DNA from 2 places in the Streptomyces sp. NPDC087428 genome. Region 1 is predicted to be linked to the other one. Evidence: riboswitches for the same ligand, from Rfam matches in the RefSeq annotation. Region 1 holds a riboswitch; the other holds the start of a gene.
The links. Region 1 has a riboswitch for S-adenosylmethionine ahead of ACIO3R_RS05585 (aminotransferase class V-fold PLP-dependent enzyme). Riboswitches for the same ligand answer to the same signal wherever they lie in the genome.
Positions count from the first base shown of each region.

Region 2: it holds a riboswitch for S-adenosylmethionine, as region 1 does, so the genes downstream of both, ACIO3R_RS10905 (amino acid ABC transporter permease) here and ACIO3R_RS05585 (aminotransferase class V-fold PLP-dependent enzyme) in region 1, are expected to answer to the same signal.

Region 1 covers NZ_JBIUXR010000002.1:406,971-414,554, reverse strand. Annotated here, with positions in the region: gene ACIO3R_RS05610 (heme-copper oxidase subunit III) at 1-229, shown strand, start outside; gene ACIO3R_RS05605 (c-type cytochrome) at 299-1,108, shown strand; gene ACIO3R_RS05600 (Rieske 2Fe-2S domain-containing protein) at 1,105-2,157, shown strand; gene ACIO3R_RS05595 (cytochrome bc complex cytochrome b subunit) at 2,154-3,779, shown strand; gene trpD (anthranilate phosphoribosyltransferase) at 3,906-4,970, shown strand; SAM riboswitch class IV at 5,054-5,171, shown strand; gene ACIO3R_RS05585 (aminotransferase class V-fold PLP-dependent enzyme) at 5,344-6,720, shown strand; gene ACIO3R_RS05580 (Lrp/AsnC family transcriptional regulator) at 6,783-7,064, opposite strand; gene ACIO3R_RS05575 (rhomboid family intramembrane serine protease) at 7,061-7,584, opposite strand, start outside.
Region 2 covers NZ_JBIUXR010000004.1:307,964-315,547, reverse strand. Annotated here, with positions in the region: gene ACIO3R_RS10925 (VOC family protein) at 1-177, shown strand, start outside; gene ACIO3R_RS10920 (ATP-binding cassette domain-containing protein) at 446-2,830, shown strand; gene ACIO3R_RS10915 (cell envelope biogenesis protein OmpA) at 2,915-3,598, opposite strand; gene ACIO3R_RS10910 (putative leader peptide) at 3,890-3,940, opposite strand; SAM riboswitch class IV at 3,993-4,138, opposite strand; SAM riboswitch class IV at 4,258-4,400, shown strand; gene ACIO3R_RS10905 (amino acid ABC transporter permease) at 4,741-5,745, shown strand; gene ACIO3R_RS10900 (amino acid ABC transporter ATP-binding protein) at 5,742-6,596, shown strand; gene ACIO3R_RS10895 (transporter substrate-binding domain-containing protein) at 6,694-7,584, shown strand, end outside.

The DNA.
Region 1 (7,584 bases):
CTCGCTGTCCTCCGATCCGTACGGCTCGGTGTTCTACCTGACCACCGGCTTCCACGGTCTGCATGTGACAGGCGGTCTCATCGCCTTCCTGTTCGTTCTGGGCAGGACATACGCGGCCAAGAGGTTCACCCATGAACAGGCGACCGCTGCCATCGTCGTGTCCTATTACTGGCACTTCGTCGATGTTGTGTGGATCGGCCTTTTTGCCACGATCTACTTGATCAAGTAACCGGGCCCGAGCCCGAACCACATCCAGCATCGACCATCGACGCAGAAGATCCTGACACCGGGGTAATCCGTGAAAAAGCTCTCCGCACGACGACGCCATCCGTTGGCGGCGGTCGTCGTACTACTCCTCGCGCTGGCGGCTACTGGGGGGCTGTACGCCGCGTTTGCGCCCGCGAGTAAGGCGCAGGCCGACGACACCGCCCAGTCCCTCGCCATCGACGAGGGCAAGAAGCTGTACTCCGTCGGTTGCGCCAGCTGCCACGGAACCGGCGGTGAGGGAACCACCGACGGGCCCCAGCTTGTCGGCGTGGGCTCCGCCGCCGTGGACTTCCAGGTCGGTACGGGCCGTATGCCGGCGCAGCAGCCGGGTGCCCAGGTACCGAAGAAGAAGGTCATCTACAACCAGGCCGAGATCGACCAGCTCGCGGCGTACGTCGCGTCGCTCGGCGCCGGCCCGATCGTCCCCACCAAGAGCCAGGTCAGCCCTGAGGGCGCGGACGTGGCCAAGGGCGGCGACCTGTTCCGTACCAACTGCGCGCAGTGCCACAACTTCACGGGTCAGGGCGGTGCCCTGACCAAGGGCAAGTACGCTCCCACCCTTGAGGGCGTGGACCCGAAGCACATGTACGAGGCCATGCAGACCGGTCCTCAGAGCATGCCGTCCTTCCCCGACACGACGATGCCCACTCAGCAGAAGAAGGACATCATCGCGTACATCCAGACCGTGAACAGCGCTGAGTCGGAGAGCCCCGGTGGCCTCAAGCTCGGCGGTCTCGGTCCGGTCAGCGAGGGTCTGTTCGGCTGGATCTTCGGGCTCGGCGCACTGATCGCAGTTGCCGTCTGGGTCGCGGCCCACACCGCTAAGGCCAAGAAGTCATGAGTAGCCAAGAGATTCCAGAAGAGAACCTGCCCGCAGAGCAGGCCCCCGCGCACGGCGCGGTAGAGGGTGCGGACGATCCGTTCGCCGACCCGGGACTCCCGGCCCACCAGCCGCGGGTCCAGGACATCGACGAACGGGCCGCGGACCGGTCCGAGCGCGCGGTCGCGTTCATGTTCACGCTGTCCATGCTGGCGACGGTCGGCTTCATCGCCTCCTACGTCATCTTCCCGGTCGACAAGATCGTCTACATCTTCCCGTTCGGTCATGTGAGCGCGCTCAACTTCTCCCTGGGGCTGACCCTGGGCGTGGCGCTCTTCGCGATCGGCGCGGGAGCCGTCCACTGGGCGCGCACCCTGATGTCCGACGTGGAGGTCGCCGACGAGCGGCACGCGATCTCGGCCGAGCCCGAGGTCAAGGCGAAGGTTCTCGCCGACTTCGCGGCCGGTGCCGAGGAGTCCGCGTTCGGCCGGCGCAAGCTGATCCGCAACACCATGTTCGGCGCGCTGGCCCTGGTGCCGCTCGCCGGTGTGGTGCTGCTGCGCGACCTCGGTCCGCTGCCGGAGAAGAAGCTCCGCTCCACCCTGTGGGCCAAGGGCAAGCAGCTCGTCAACATGAACACCATGCAGCCGCTCCGTCCCGAGGACGTGGCTGTCGGTTCGCTGACCTTCGCCATGCCCGAGGGCCTGGAGGAGCACGCGGAGGACTTCCAGAAGCAGATCGCCAAGGCCGCGCTGATGATCATCCGCATCGAGCCGTCCGACATCAAGGACAAGCGCGAGCGGGAGTGGGCCCACGAGGGCATCGTGGCCTTCTCGAAGATCTGCACCCACGTCGGCTGCCCGATCAGCCTGTACGAGCAGCAGACGCACCACGTGCTCTGCCCGTGCCACCAGTCAACCTTCGACCTCTCCGACGGCGCCCGCGTCATCTTCGGTCCGGCCGGTCACGCCCTTCCGCAGCTGCGGATCGGCGTGAACAGCGAGGGCAACCTCGAGGCGCTCGGTGACTTCGAAGAGCCCGTCGGTCCTGCATTCTGGGAGCGCGGATGAGTACTGCGACCGATACGAAGCGCAAGGCGCCCGCCGGTGAGAAGATGGCCGACTGGGCGGACGGCCGGCTCGGGATCTACTCCCTGGCCAAGGCCAACATGCGCAAGATCTTCCCGGACCACTGGTCCTTCATGCTCGGCGAGATCTGCCTCTACAGCTTCATCATCATCATCCTCACGGGTGTGTACCTGACGCTGTTCTTCCACCCGAGCATGAACGAGGTCGTGTACCACGGCCCGTACGAGCCCATGCAGGGCATCCGGATGTCCGAGGCCTACGCCTCGACGCTGAACATCAGCTTCGACGTCCGCGGTGGTCTGCTGGTCCGGCAGATCCACCACTGGGCCGCGCTGATCTTCCTGGCCGGCATGTTCGTGCACATGATGCGTGTCTTCTTCACGGGCGCGTTCCGCAAGCCGCGTGAGATCAACTGGCTGTTCGGCTTCCTGCTGTTCGTGCTCGGTATGTTCACCGGCTTCACCGGCTACTCGCTCCCGGACGACCTGCTCTCGGGTACGGGTGTCCGGTTCATGCAGGGCGCGATCCTGTCCATGCCGATCGTCGGCACGTACCTGTCGATGTTCCTGTTCGGCGGGGAGTTCCCGGGCGGCGATGTCATCGCCCGGTTCTACTCGGTCCACATCCTGCTGCTGCCCGGCATCATGATGGGGCTGCTGGTGGCGCACCTGATCCTGGTCTTCTACCACAAGCACACGCAGTTCGCGGGTCCCGGCCGGACCAACAAGAACGTGGTCGGCATGCCGCTGCTGCCGGTGTACATGGCGAAGGCCGGAGGGTTCTTCTTCCTGGTCTTCGGCGTCATCGCCGCCATCTCGGGCATCGCCTCGATCAACCCGATCTGGGCCATCGGGCCCTACCGCCCGGACCAGGTGTCCACCGGCGCGCAGCCCGACTGGTACATGGGGTTCTCCGAGGGCCTGATCCGTGTGATGCCGGGCTGGGAGATCAACCTCTGGGGCCACACGCTGGTCCTGGGTGTGCTCGTGCCGCTCATGATCTTCCCGCTGGTGCTGGTCGCGATCGCCGTGTACCCGTTCGTCGAGTCCTGGGTCACCGGGGACAAGCGCGAGCACCACATCCTGGACCGGCCGCGCAACGCGCCGACGCGCACCGCCTTCGGCGTCGCGTGGATCACGTGGTACTTCGTACTGCTGGTCGGTGGTGGCAACGACCTCTGGGCCACGCACTTCCATCTGTCGATCAACTCGATCACCTGGTTCGTGCGGATCGCGTTCTTCGTCGCTCCCGTCCTGGCGTTCATCGCCACCAAGCGGATCTGCCTCGGCCTTCAGCGCCGGGACAAGGAGAAGGTGCTGCACGGGCGCGAGTCCGGGCTCATCAAGCGCCTGCCGCACGGTGAGTTCGTCGAGGTCCACGAGCCGCTGTCGCAGGGTCAGCTGCACACCCTCACCGCGCACGAGCAGTACACGCCGGTCGAGATCGGCCCGCTGGTCGACGAGAACGGCGTCAAGCGCAAGGTGTCGCCGGTGGAGAAGCTGCGGGCCAGGCTCAGCAAGGGCTACTACGGCGAGAACAACCAGATCGTCAAGCCTTCCGCCGAGGAGTACAAGGAGATCACCGACGGCCACGGCCACCACTGATCACCTGAACTGATCGCCACAGCAGGAGCCCCGCCCATCCATACGATGGACGGGGCTCTTCGCTGTCCCCGGCGCTCGATAGGGTGGTCACATCCCCTTATCGGCTGTGGACCCCAGGAGCGGACCATGAACGTTGTGACCCCGGTCGGCGGCGACAGCGTGGCGGCTCGTTCCTGGCCCGGCGTGCTGACCCCGCTGCTGCGCGGCGAGGACCTGAGCGCCGACGACACCGCGTGGGCGATGGACCGCATCATGAGCGGTGAGGCGACCGACGTGCAGATCGCCGGCTTCGCGGTCGCCCTGCGCGCCAAGGGCGAGACCGTCACGGAGGTCACCGGTCTGGTCCGTGCGATGTACGAGCACGCCACCACCATCCACGTGCCCGGCCGTACGGTCGACATCGTCGGCACCGGCGGCGACATGGCCAAGACGGTCAACATCTCCACCATGTCCGCGATCGTGGTGGCGGGGGCCGGGGCCAAGGTCGTCAAGCACGGCAACCGCGCCTCCTCCTCGGCCAGCGGCTCCTCCGATGTCCTGGGCAAGCTCGGCGTCAACCTGGATCTGTCGCCGCAGCGCGTGGTCGAGGTGGCCGAGGAAGCGGGCATCACCTTCTGCTTCGCGGTGAAGTTCCACCCCGCCCTGCGGTACGCGGCGAAGGCACGGTCGGAGCTGGGCGCCCCGACCACCTTCAACATCCTCGGTCCGCTCACCAATCCGGCCCAGGTCCGCTCCCAGGCCATCGGCGTCGCCGACCTGCGGATGGCGCCCATCGTCGCGGGCGTGCTCGCCGAACGCGGCAACTCCGCGCTGGTCTTCCGCGGCGACGACGGCCTGGACGAGCTGACCACCACCGCGACCTCCCGGGTCTGGGTGGCCCGGGACGGCGTCGTGCGCGAGCAGGCCTTCGACCCGCGCGACGTCGGCCTGGAACTGGTGCCGGTGGAAGCGCTGCGCGGCGCCGACGCCTCGTACAACGCCGATGTGGCCCGCCGCCTGCTGGCCGGTGAGAAGGGCCCGGTACGGGACGCCGTCCTGCTCAACTCGGCGGCGGCCCTGGTCGCGCTGGACCAGGGGGAGGGCACGCTCACCGAGCAGCTCGCCGCCGGTATCGCGAAGGCCGCCGAGTCCATCGACTCCGGGTCCGCCGGCCGGGTGCTGGAGAGATGGGTCAGGGCGAGCAACGCCTGACCGTGCGGAAGGTGAGGCAGGGCGCAGTCCAGATCATGGACTGCGCCTTGCGCGTTCCGGTACGTATGGCAAGATGCTGGGCAGGTCATGAGTGACAGCGACTACGGCCCCGGCCCGCTGTCCGGCAACCCTCCGTCCGTGGCGGGGTGCCCCGGGTGAAGACCAGGCCGTAGGCAGCGAGGTCTGCGGCAAGCGCGGACCCCTCGACGTCGTAGACGTCCACCCGTGGGGTCCTGGTCCTCAGGGAGCCTCTGTGAGCAAGCGAATGCGATAGGGCTTTTCGGCCCTCCTCCGCACACCCTCTTTTCTTCCCTCCGTGCTGCCGCGTACCCGCAGGCACGCGGAATTCGCCTGCCTGTTACGGGAGTCCGTCATGTCTGTCTTCACCGCTGCCGCCGACCAGTCCATTTGTACCCCTCTGCCGGTTCTGGGCAAGGATGTGACGGTTCCGCTGGTGACCGGCGGTGAGGTCGTCTACGCCGCCCTCGACTACGCCGCCAGCGCCCCGGCCCTGCAACGGGTGTGGGACGACGTCGCCGCGTACGCGCCGTACTACGGCAGCGTCCACCGCGGCGCCGGCTACCTCTCGCAGCTCTCCACGGACCTCTTCGAGTCCAGCCGCGTCACCGTCGCGGAGTTCCTCGGCTGCCGCGCCGACGACCAGGTGATCTTCACCCGGTCGACCACGGACTCGCTCAACCTGCTGGCCGCCGCGGTCCCCGCCGACTGCCAGGTGTTCGTCTTCGAGACCGAGCACCACGCGTCCCTGCTGCCCTGGCGCGACGCCCGGGTGACCTACCTGAACGCCCCGCGCACCCCCGCCCAGGCCGTCGCCACGCTGGAGCGGGCCCTCGCGGACCGTGACCCCTACGGCCCCGCGCTGGTCTGCGTCACCGGCGCCTCCAACGTCACCGGTGAGCTGTGGCCGGTCAAGGAGCTCGCCGCCGCCGCGCACGCCCACGGCGCGCGGATCGTGCTGGACGCCGCGCAACTGGCCCCGCACCACCCCGTCGACATCACCGAGCTGGACGTGGACTGGGTCGCCTTCTCCGGACACAAGCTGTACGCGCCGTTCGGCTCCGGCGTCCTGGCCGGCCGCTCCGACTGGCTGCGCGACGCCGCGCCCTACCTGGCCGGCGGCGGCGCCTCCCGCAAGGTCGCCCGGCGCGCCGACGGCGCAGTGGACGTCGAGTGGCACACCACCGCCGCCCGCCACGAGGCCGGTTCCCCCAACGTCATCGGCGTCTACTCCATCGCCTCCGCCTGCAAGGCGCTCACCGAGGCCGGATTCGACGGCCTGGTCGCCCGGGAGCAGCGGCTCGTCACCGCGGTCCGCGCCGGCCTCGCCGAGGTCCCCGAGGTCAAGGTGCTCTCGCTGTTCGGCGACGACGCCCCGCGGGTCGGCGTCATCTCCTTCGTGGTGGAGGGCTGGAACAGCTCGCACTTCGCCGCGGCGCTCTCCGCCGAGTACGGCATCGGGGTGCGCGACGGGCTGTTCTGCGCCCACCCGCTGGTGCGCACCCTGCTCGGCAGCGACCCGCAGGACATCGGTGAGTGCGGTGCGCCGGAGGCCGAGCCGGGCGAGAGGTCGCTCAACGCGATCCGGGTCAGCTTCGGTGCCGGTACGCCGGACGAGCACATCGAGCGCTTCGTGCGGGCGGTCAAGGAGCTGGTGAGCGAGGGCGCCCAGTGGAAGTACCGCACCGAGGACGGCCGTTGCGTCCCGGACCGGGGTACCGCCCAGCTCTGAGGGTCGTGAAACACGTTCGGCCGGGTACGGACAGCTGTCCGTACCCGGCCGAACGGATGTACCTATGCGTCCAGACCGATGGCGAAGGCCGCCTCCAGGTCGTGCTGCGAGTACGTACGGAACGCCACGTGGGTGTCGGTCCCCTCGACGCCGGGGATCTTGCTGATCCGGCCGGGGATGACGTCGGCCAGATCGTCGTGCTTGGCCACCCGGACCATGGCGATCAGGTCGTAGGTACCGGTGACCGAGAAGACCTCGCTGACGCTGTCCAGCGCCGCGACGGCCTCGGCGATCTCGGGGATCCGGTCCACGCTGGTTTTGATGAGCACGATCGCGGTGATCACGGCTGGCTTTCTCCCTCGGTGGCCGTGGCTGGAGATCTCACTCTAGGGCCTCGTGTCCTGGCCCCACGCCGATAGCGCCCCCAGGCGTAGAGGAAGCCGATGGCGAAGCCGACCACATGGGAGAGATAGGCCACGCCGGGGCCGCTGCCCGCGCCCTCTGCGGCCAGCCACTGCAGCACGAACCAGAAGATCAGCACGATCCAGGCGGGGAAGCGCAGCGGCAGGAAGAGCAGGAACGGGAACACGCTGGTGACCCGGGCCCGGGGGAAGAGATAGAGGAAGGCGCCCAGCACCGCCGAGATCGCCCCCGACGCGCCGACGAGTGTCTGGTCGGACGTGGCGTGCGCGGCCGCGTAGGCGAGCAGGGCGAGGTAGCCGCAGCCGAGGTAGAAGAACGCGAACTCGGTGTGGCCCATGCGCTCCTCGGCCATCGCTCCGAACACGTACAGGAACAGTATGTTGCCGAGCAGGTGCAGCCAGCTGCCGTGTACGAAGAGCGCGGTCAGCGGGGTGAGCAGGG
Region 2 (7,584 bases), on a different contig from region 1:
GGCATGACCTCACCCGTGGCGTACTGGCACGTGCCGGACATCGAGGCGAAGCTGGCCGAGGTCACCGCCGCGGGCGCCACCGTGAAGGACCCCGCGCACGATGTCGGCGGCGGGCGCCTGGTGGCCACCGTCACCGACCCCGACGGCAACGTGCTGGGGCTGCTGCAGGACAGCTGAGACCCGAACCGCCGGCCAGTTGTCCACGGGGTGTCCGTCACCGCGGGCGGACGCGCGACAGGGTGCCGCCAGCGGTCCGGCGGCCATGGCTCTCCCGCACCCGATGACCGGGCCACGACACGACCCGGCGGGCAGCGGACCGTTGCCACAGCCCGCACCGACGAAGTAGAACGTGGGTACCGCCCTCAGCTACTCGGATCGAGCCGGACGACGCCGACGGGGACCACCATCACGGCCCCGACCGACAGACAGATGGAGAACGATAAGCATGGCCACCAGGACGGACGCGCAGTCGCCCGCGCCGCACCCAGCCGACATCCACGATGTGATCCGTGTGCACGGCGCGCGCGTGAACAACCTCAAGGACGTCAGCATCGAGATCCCGAAGCGGCGGCTCACGGTCTTCACCGGCGTCTCCGGCTCTGGCAAGACCTCGCTGGTGTTCAACACGATCGCCGCGGAGTCGCAGCGGCTGATCAACGAGACCTACAGCGCCTTCGTGCAGGGCTTCATGCCGACGCTCGCACGGCCCGAGGTCGATGTCCTGGACGGGCTGACCACCGCGATCATCGTCGACCAGCAGAGGCTGGGAGCCGATCCGCGCTCCACGGTCGGCACGGTGACCGACGCCAACGCGATGCTGCGCATCCTCTTCAGCCGGCTCGGGAAGCCGCACATCGGCCCGCCCGGCGCCTACGCCTTCAACGTCCCCTCGGTCCGGGCCAGCGGTGCCATCACCGTCGAGCGCGGTGCCAAGAAGGCGGTGAAGGCCACCTTCAACCGCACGGGCGGCATGTGCACGCGCTGCGAGGGCCGGGGCAACGTCTCCGACATCGACCTCACCCAGCTCTACGACGACTCCAAGTCGCTCGCCGAGGGCGCCTTCACCATCCCCGGCTGGAAGTCCGACAGCTTCTGGACCGCCCGCGTCTACACGGAATCGGGCTTCCTCGACCCGGACAAGCCGATCCGCGAGTACACCAAGAAGGAGATGCAGGACTTCCTCTACCGGGAGCCGACCAAGGTCAAGGTCGAAGGCGTCACCCTCACCTACGAGGGACTCGTCCCCCGGATCCAGAAGTCGTTCCTGTCCAAGGACAAGGAAGCGCTGCAACCCCACATCCGGGCGTTCGTGGAGCGGGCGGTCACCTTCACCACCTGCCCCGAGTGCGAGGGCACCCGGCTCAGCGAGGGGGCCAGATCGTCGAAGATCAACCGGATCAGTATCGCCGACGCCTGCGCGATGCAGACCAGTGACCTGGCCGCCTGGATCCGTGACCTCGACGAACCGTCGGTGGCACCCCTGCTCACCGCGCTGGGGCAGACCCTCGACTCGTTCGTGGAGATCGGACTCGGCTACCTCGCGCTCGACCGGCCGTCGGGCACGCTGTCGGGCGGCGAGGCACAGCGCGTCAAGATGATCCGCCATCTCGGATCCTCGCTCACCGACACCACCTACGTCTTCGACGAGCCCACCGCGGGCCTGCACCCCCACGACATCCAGCGGATGAACAACCTGCTGCTGCGCCTGCGGGACAAGGGCAACACGGTGCTCGTCGTGGAGCACAAGCCGGAGACGATCGCGATCGCCGACCACATCGTCGACCTCGGCCCCGGCGCCGGAACAGCGGGCGGAACCGTCTGCTTCGAGGGCGGTGTCGAGGGACTGCGGGCCGGGGACACCGTCACAGGCCGCCATTTCGACGACCGGGCGACCCTCAAGGACACCCTGCGCAAGCCCACCGGCTCGCTGGAGATCCGCGGCGCGCAGGCGAACAACCTGCGCGACGTCGACGTCGACATCCCGCTCGGGGTCCTCACCGTCGTCACCGGCGTCGCCGGCTCCGGCAAGAGCTCCCTGATCCACGGCTCGGTCTCCGGCCTGGACGGGGTGGTGTCGATCGACCAGGGCGCGATCCGCGGCTCGCGACGGAGCAACCCCGCGACGTACACCGGACTGCTCGACCCGATCCGCAAGGCGTTCGCCAGGGCCAACGACGTGAAACCGGGCCTGTTCAGCGCCAACTCCGAGGGCGCCTGCCCCGGTTGCAACGGTGCCGGCGTCATCTACAGCGACCTCGCGATGATGGCGGGTGTCTCCACCGTCTGCGAGGAGTGCGAGGGCAAGCGGTTCCAGGCCTCGGTGCTCGAATACCACCTCGGCGGCCGCGACATCAGCGAGGTGCTCGCCATGTCGGTGACGGAGGCCGAGGAGTTCTTCGGCGACGGCGAGGCGCGCACACCGGCCGCGCACCGCGTCCTGGGCCGGCTCGCCGACGTCGGGCTCGGCTACCTCAGCCTCGGCCAGCCGCTCACCACGCTCTCCGGCGGTGAGCGGCAACGGCTCAAGCTGGCCACGCACATGGGTGAGAAGGGTGGCATCCTCGTCCTCGACGAGCCGACCACCGGCCTTCACCTCGCCGACGTCGAGCAACTGCTCGGCCTGCTCGACCGGCTCGTGGACTCCGGTAAGTCGGTCATCGTGATCGAGCACCACCAGGCGGTCATGGCGCACGCCGACTGGATCGTCGACCTCGGCCCCGGCGCCGGCCACGACGGCGGCAGGCTCGTCTTCGAGGGCACCCCCGCCGACCTCGTGGCCGACCGCTCCACCCTCACCGGCGAGCACCTCGCGGCCTACGTCGGCGCCTGAGGGAGCCGTTGAACAAGAAGTCGACCTGAACGCTGTGTTGAACGAGGTGTGCACCGGGGCCTTCACCGGCCCCGGTGCCCCCGACTACGCGAGCCGGGGGCCGTCGTCCTGCTCCGGCACGTCGGGGAAGGCGGCGTTGTCGCGGAGGCGGCTCACGTACTCCTGGAGCCGAGGGCGGTCGTCGAGTGAGGCCGGGCCGAGACGGACGAGCGCCACCCACAGGTCCACATCCGCGGCCGTCAGCTCCGCGCCCAGTGCGTAAGGCCGCAGGGCGAGAGGGTGATCCAGCAGGTCCAGCGTTGCCGATCGCTCGGCGGGCCCGGCATCCGGGGTGACGTCGCAGTCCAGCAGGTCACGGAGGGCGTCGATGTCCCCGATGAGGCCCGGCGGGCGCAGAGCGGAGGGGCGGGCCTCGTCATGGCCGGACAGCAGGCCCGCGAGGTCGCGCAGGATGTCGGGGGTGTGGTTGCTGACGATCCGTCCGCTCCACCGGTCGCACAGCGCGGGCGCCGTCAGCGGTCCGTCGTAGTGGTGCACCGTCGCCTCGTACGCGCTGCGCAGCGAGGCGAACGCGCCGGGTGTCTCGGTGGGGCTTCCCAGGATCGTGGTGGCGACCGAGTCCTTGAGGCCGAGCAGGCCGAGAGTGATCGAGATGCGGAGCGAGCGCGGACAACTCGCCGACAGGAACAGCTCGTAGCGGTGCGGTGCCGGGTAGAAGCCGCCGGCCAGCCCGACGCCGATCCGGCTGTGGATACGGGAGGGCTGCACGGCAGCCGGGGGACGAGGGTGCGTGGCGCACGGAGCAGGCCCCGGGGAAACCGGGCCGCACGCAATCGAGTTCCCTGTGCCGGAACCCCGCGAACCGGAACCGCGTGAACTGGAACTGCGCGAAACTGTCTCGGGCATGACTCTCCTATGGGAATCCCGGTGGGAATCCCTGCGGGAACGAGGAAGCCACCGCCGCCTTGTGGGCACCAGCGGCCGGATGTGGAACGACTGCGCTCTCGTACCGGTCCGGATGGACCGAGCGGTCCGGTACGCGTCCGGATCTGTCCCGGGCTAGTAAGCGCTGGAGACACGCAGCAGATCGATGTGCAGGCGCCTCGTCAAGCCGTTCCTGGACAATTCCCACCGGTCCCGACTTCGGGGCTCGCGAGACGCGAGACCACGCTTGCCCCGCCACGCCGGCGGGACCCGGTCGTCACCCGGGGCACCCCGTCGCGGTGGAAGGGTTGCCTGCCAGCGGGCCGGGGCCGATAACCGCCTGAGCAGGAGAATCCCGCACCGGAGGCGCTGACAATCGTGACCGTCCATGTCAGTTTCGGTGCGTCACGTGACGCCGTCAAGAAGGCCGCACGGGCCGTCTCGCCTGGTGGTCACCGGCGTTGACATTCGTTTCCGGCCGTGCCTAACTTGCGGCGCGGAACGGTCATGAGCGTCAGCGGAAATCCCTGGTGCGCCGGCCGGCAACCCTCGTACGCGGTGGGGTGCCCAGGTTCGGACCGGACCGGATGACGTTCGGCGGACGTGTAGGCCCCAAGGGGCGGAATGGTGACGGTGAGAGCGATGCACGCAGCTGAGGGGATGGCTGCCTGGCGGTCCCGCGGCCGCGCCCTGCTGCTCTGCGCGGACCGCTCCGTCGACCTTCAGCGCGTCAACAGCGCGCTGTGTACCGCCGCTTCACGCATTCTCTGTCAAGCCTGACGGCATCCCCGGCCTCGCTCTTCCAGGCCTCTTGCCTTCCGGGCCTCTGCTCTCCGCGTTCTTGACGTCCACCGCTGTCGCGGTGCGCCCTCTCCCCGCCCGGCCCCCGTCCCGTGCCGTGTGCCGCGTCCCGCCGATTCGTCCCCGATCGGCGCGGCGTCGCCGCCGTCCGCGGTCCGGACTGTCCGAATCCGCTGGAGCCCTCCGTGAGTGAATCCCCTGGCATCGCTGTGTCCTCCGGATCAGCGCCGCCCGCCGAGGCGGCCCCCCGCCTCCACCCGCCCGCCGCGCCGAAGCCCCTGGCGGCACAGCGGGTCCTTCCCCTGCTGCGCCCCGGCCGCTGGATCATCACAGCCGTCGTCCTCGTGCTGGTCGCCCAGATCATCCACGGCCTGGTGACCAATCCCTTCTACCAGTGGGACCGGTTCTCGTACTGGTTCCTGCGTCCCACGATCCTCGACGGCCTGCTCATCACTCTCGAAGTCACCGTGTACAGCGCCGCTTTGGGTCTGCTCGGCGGCGTGCTTCTGGCGCTGGCCAGGCTCTCCCCGAGCCCCGTGCTGCGTGCGGTCAGCTGGGGCTACACCTGGCTGTTCCGATCGGTGCCGCTGATCGTGGTCCTGCTGTTCCTCTACAACTTCAGCGCGCTCTACCGGACGCTGAGCATCGGAGTGCCGTTCGGCCCGGCGTTCTTCACCTTCGACGAGTCCCGCCTCGCCACCGACATGGCCGTCGCCGTCATCGGCCTGAGCCTCAATGAGGCGGCGTACGCCTCCGAAGTGGTCCGCGGCGGCATCCTCTCCGTCGACCAGGGCCAGCACGAGGCGGCCTCGGCCCTCGGACTCCCGAGGCGCTACCAGTTCGCGAAGATCGTGTTCCCGCAGGCCCTGCGCTCCATCACCCCGAACTACGTCAACCAGCTGATCGGGCTGATCAAGGGCACCTCGCTGGTCTTCTACGTCTCGCTGCTCGACCTGTTCGGCTCCGTGCAGAGCATGGGCAGCAGTTACCCCGGCGACATCGTGCCGCTGCTGCTGGTGGCCACCGTCTGGTACCTGATTCTCACCAGCGTCGTGTCCGTCATCCAGTTCTACGTCGAGCGGTACTACTCGCGGGGCGCGCTGCGCACCCTGCCGCTGACCCCGTTGCAGAAGCTGCGGACCGGCCTCGGTGATCTGCGGGCCCGGGTCCGGAAGGAGACGGCGATATGAGCGCCGAGACGACCGGGAATACCGGGACGGCCGAGAAGGCGGCGGCCGGTACGGCTGGGACGGAGGAGACCGGCGGAGTGCTCGCGGTACGCCCCGCCGCGGTCGAGGTGCACGATGTGCACAAGTGGTACGGAACCCAACGCGTTCTGGAAGGTGTGGCGTTGACGGTGCGCCCCGGCGAGGTCACGGTCGTCCTCGGACCGTCCGGGTCCGGCAAATCCACGCTCCTGCGGGTGATCAACCACCTGGAGAAGCCCGAGATCGGCCATGTCAGCCTGAACGGTGAGCTGATCGGCGTACGCAGACACCGCGGTCGCCTCAAGGAGCTGAGCGAGCGGGCCATCCTGGCGCAGCGCAGCCAGATCGGCTTCGTCTTCCAGAACTTCAATCTCTTCCCGCACCTGACCGTGCTGGACAACGTGGCCGCGGCTCCGGTGGCGACCGGAAAGCTGACCAGGCCGGAGGCGAGGGAACTGGCCCGCGGCCTCCTCGCCCGGGTGGGTCTCGCGGACCGGACCGCCGCCTACCCCCGGCAGTTGTCCGGTGGGCAGCAGCAGCGCGTGGCCATAGCCCGCGCCCTCGCCCTGCGGCCCGGCGTCATCCTCTTCGACGAGCCGACCTCCGCGCTCGACCCCGAGCTGGTCGGCGAGGTGCTGGCCGTGATCAAGGACCTGGCCGGCAGCGGAACCACCCTCCTGGTCGTCACGCACGAGATCGGGTTCGCCCGTGAGGTCGCCGACCGGGTCGTCTTCATGGACGAGGGCCAAATCGTCGAACAGGGCCCGCCCGAGCAGGTGCTGGACCACCCGCAGCACGAGCGGACCAGAGACTTCCTGAGCAAGGTGCTCTGATCCCGGCACCTCTCACCCAACACTTCTGATCCCGTCACCCGCTCCACGGCCAGACCTCATCCGTACGCCCTCACCGCACCCGACAAGGACAGCCACCATGCGCACTCTCACCCGCACCCCCTCTCTCAGCCGCCGCCGCAGATTCCTCCGCGGTGTCACCGCCGCCGCGGCCGTCGCCTCTCTCGCCGCCGGGCTCGCCGCGTGCGGCGGTGCGGGCGACGCCGCGACCAGGACCGACAACGCGCCGGCCGGATCGGTCACCATCGGCGCACTCTCCAACGGCGCGGCCAAGGAGACCCAGCTCAAGGTGTCCGAGGTGAAGTCGATCAGCGCCGGGCTCCCCAAGTCGATCGCCGAGAAAGGCACGTTGGTGATCGGCTTGGGCGCGCTGCCTGCCGGGTACCCTCCGCTGGTATACGTGGGGGAGGACCAGAAGACCTTCACCGGCGCCGAACCCGACCTCGGCCGGCTGATCGCCGCGGTTCTCGGGCTCAGGCCGGAGATGAAGAACTCCACCTGGGAGAACATGTTCGTCGGCATCGACAGCGGCAAGTTCGACGTGGCCCTGTCGAATGTCACCGACACCGAGGAACGCAAGAAGAAGTACGAATTCGCCTCCTACCGGGCGGACAACCTCGCCTTCGAGGCGCTGAAGAAGAGCACCTGGAACTTCGACGGCGACTACCGCAACCTGGCAGGCAAGACCGTCTCCGTCAGCGCCGGCACCAATCAGGAGCGGATCCTGCTGGAGTGGAAGGCGAAGCTGGCGAAGGAGGGCAAGAAGCTCACCGTCAAGTACTACCAGGACGGCAACGCCACGGCCCTGGCGCTGTCCAGCGGGAAGATCGACTCCTCTTTCGGCCCCAATCCCGGTATCGCTTACCACATCACCCAGAACGCCAGGACCACCGCACCCACGCGTAGCGCGGGCCAGTTCTCCGGCGCCGGCGCGACGCTCCAGGGGCTCATCGCCGCCACGTCGAAGAAG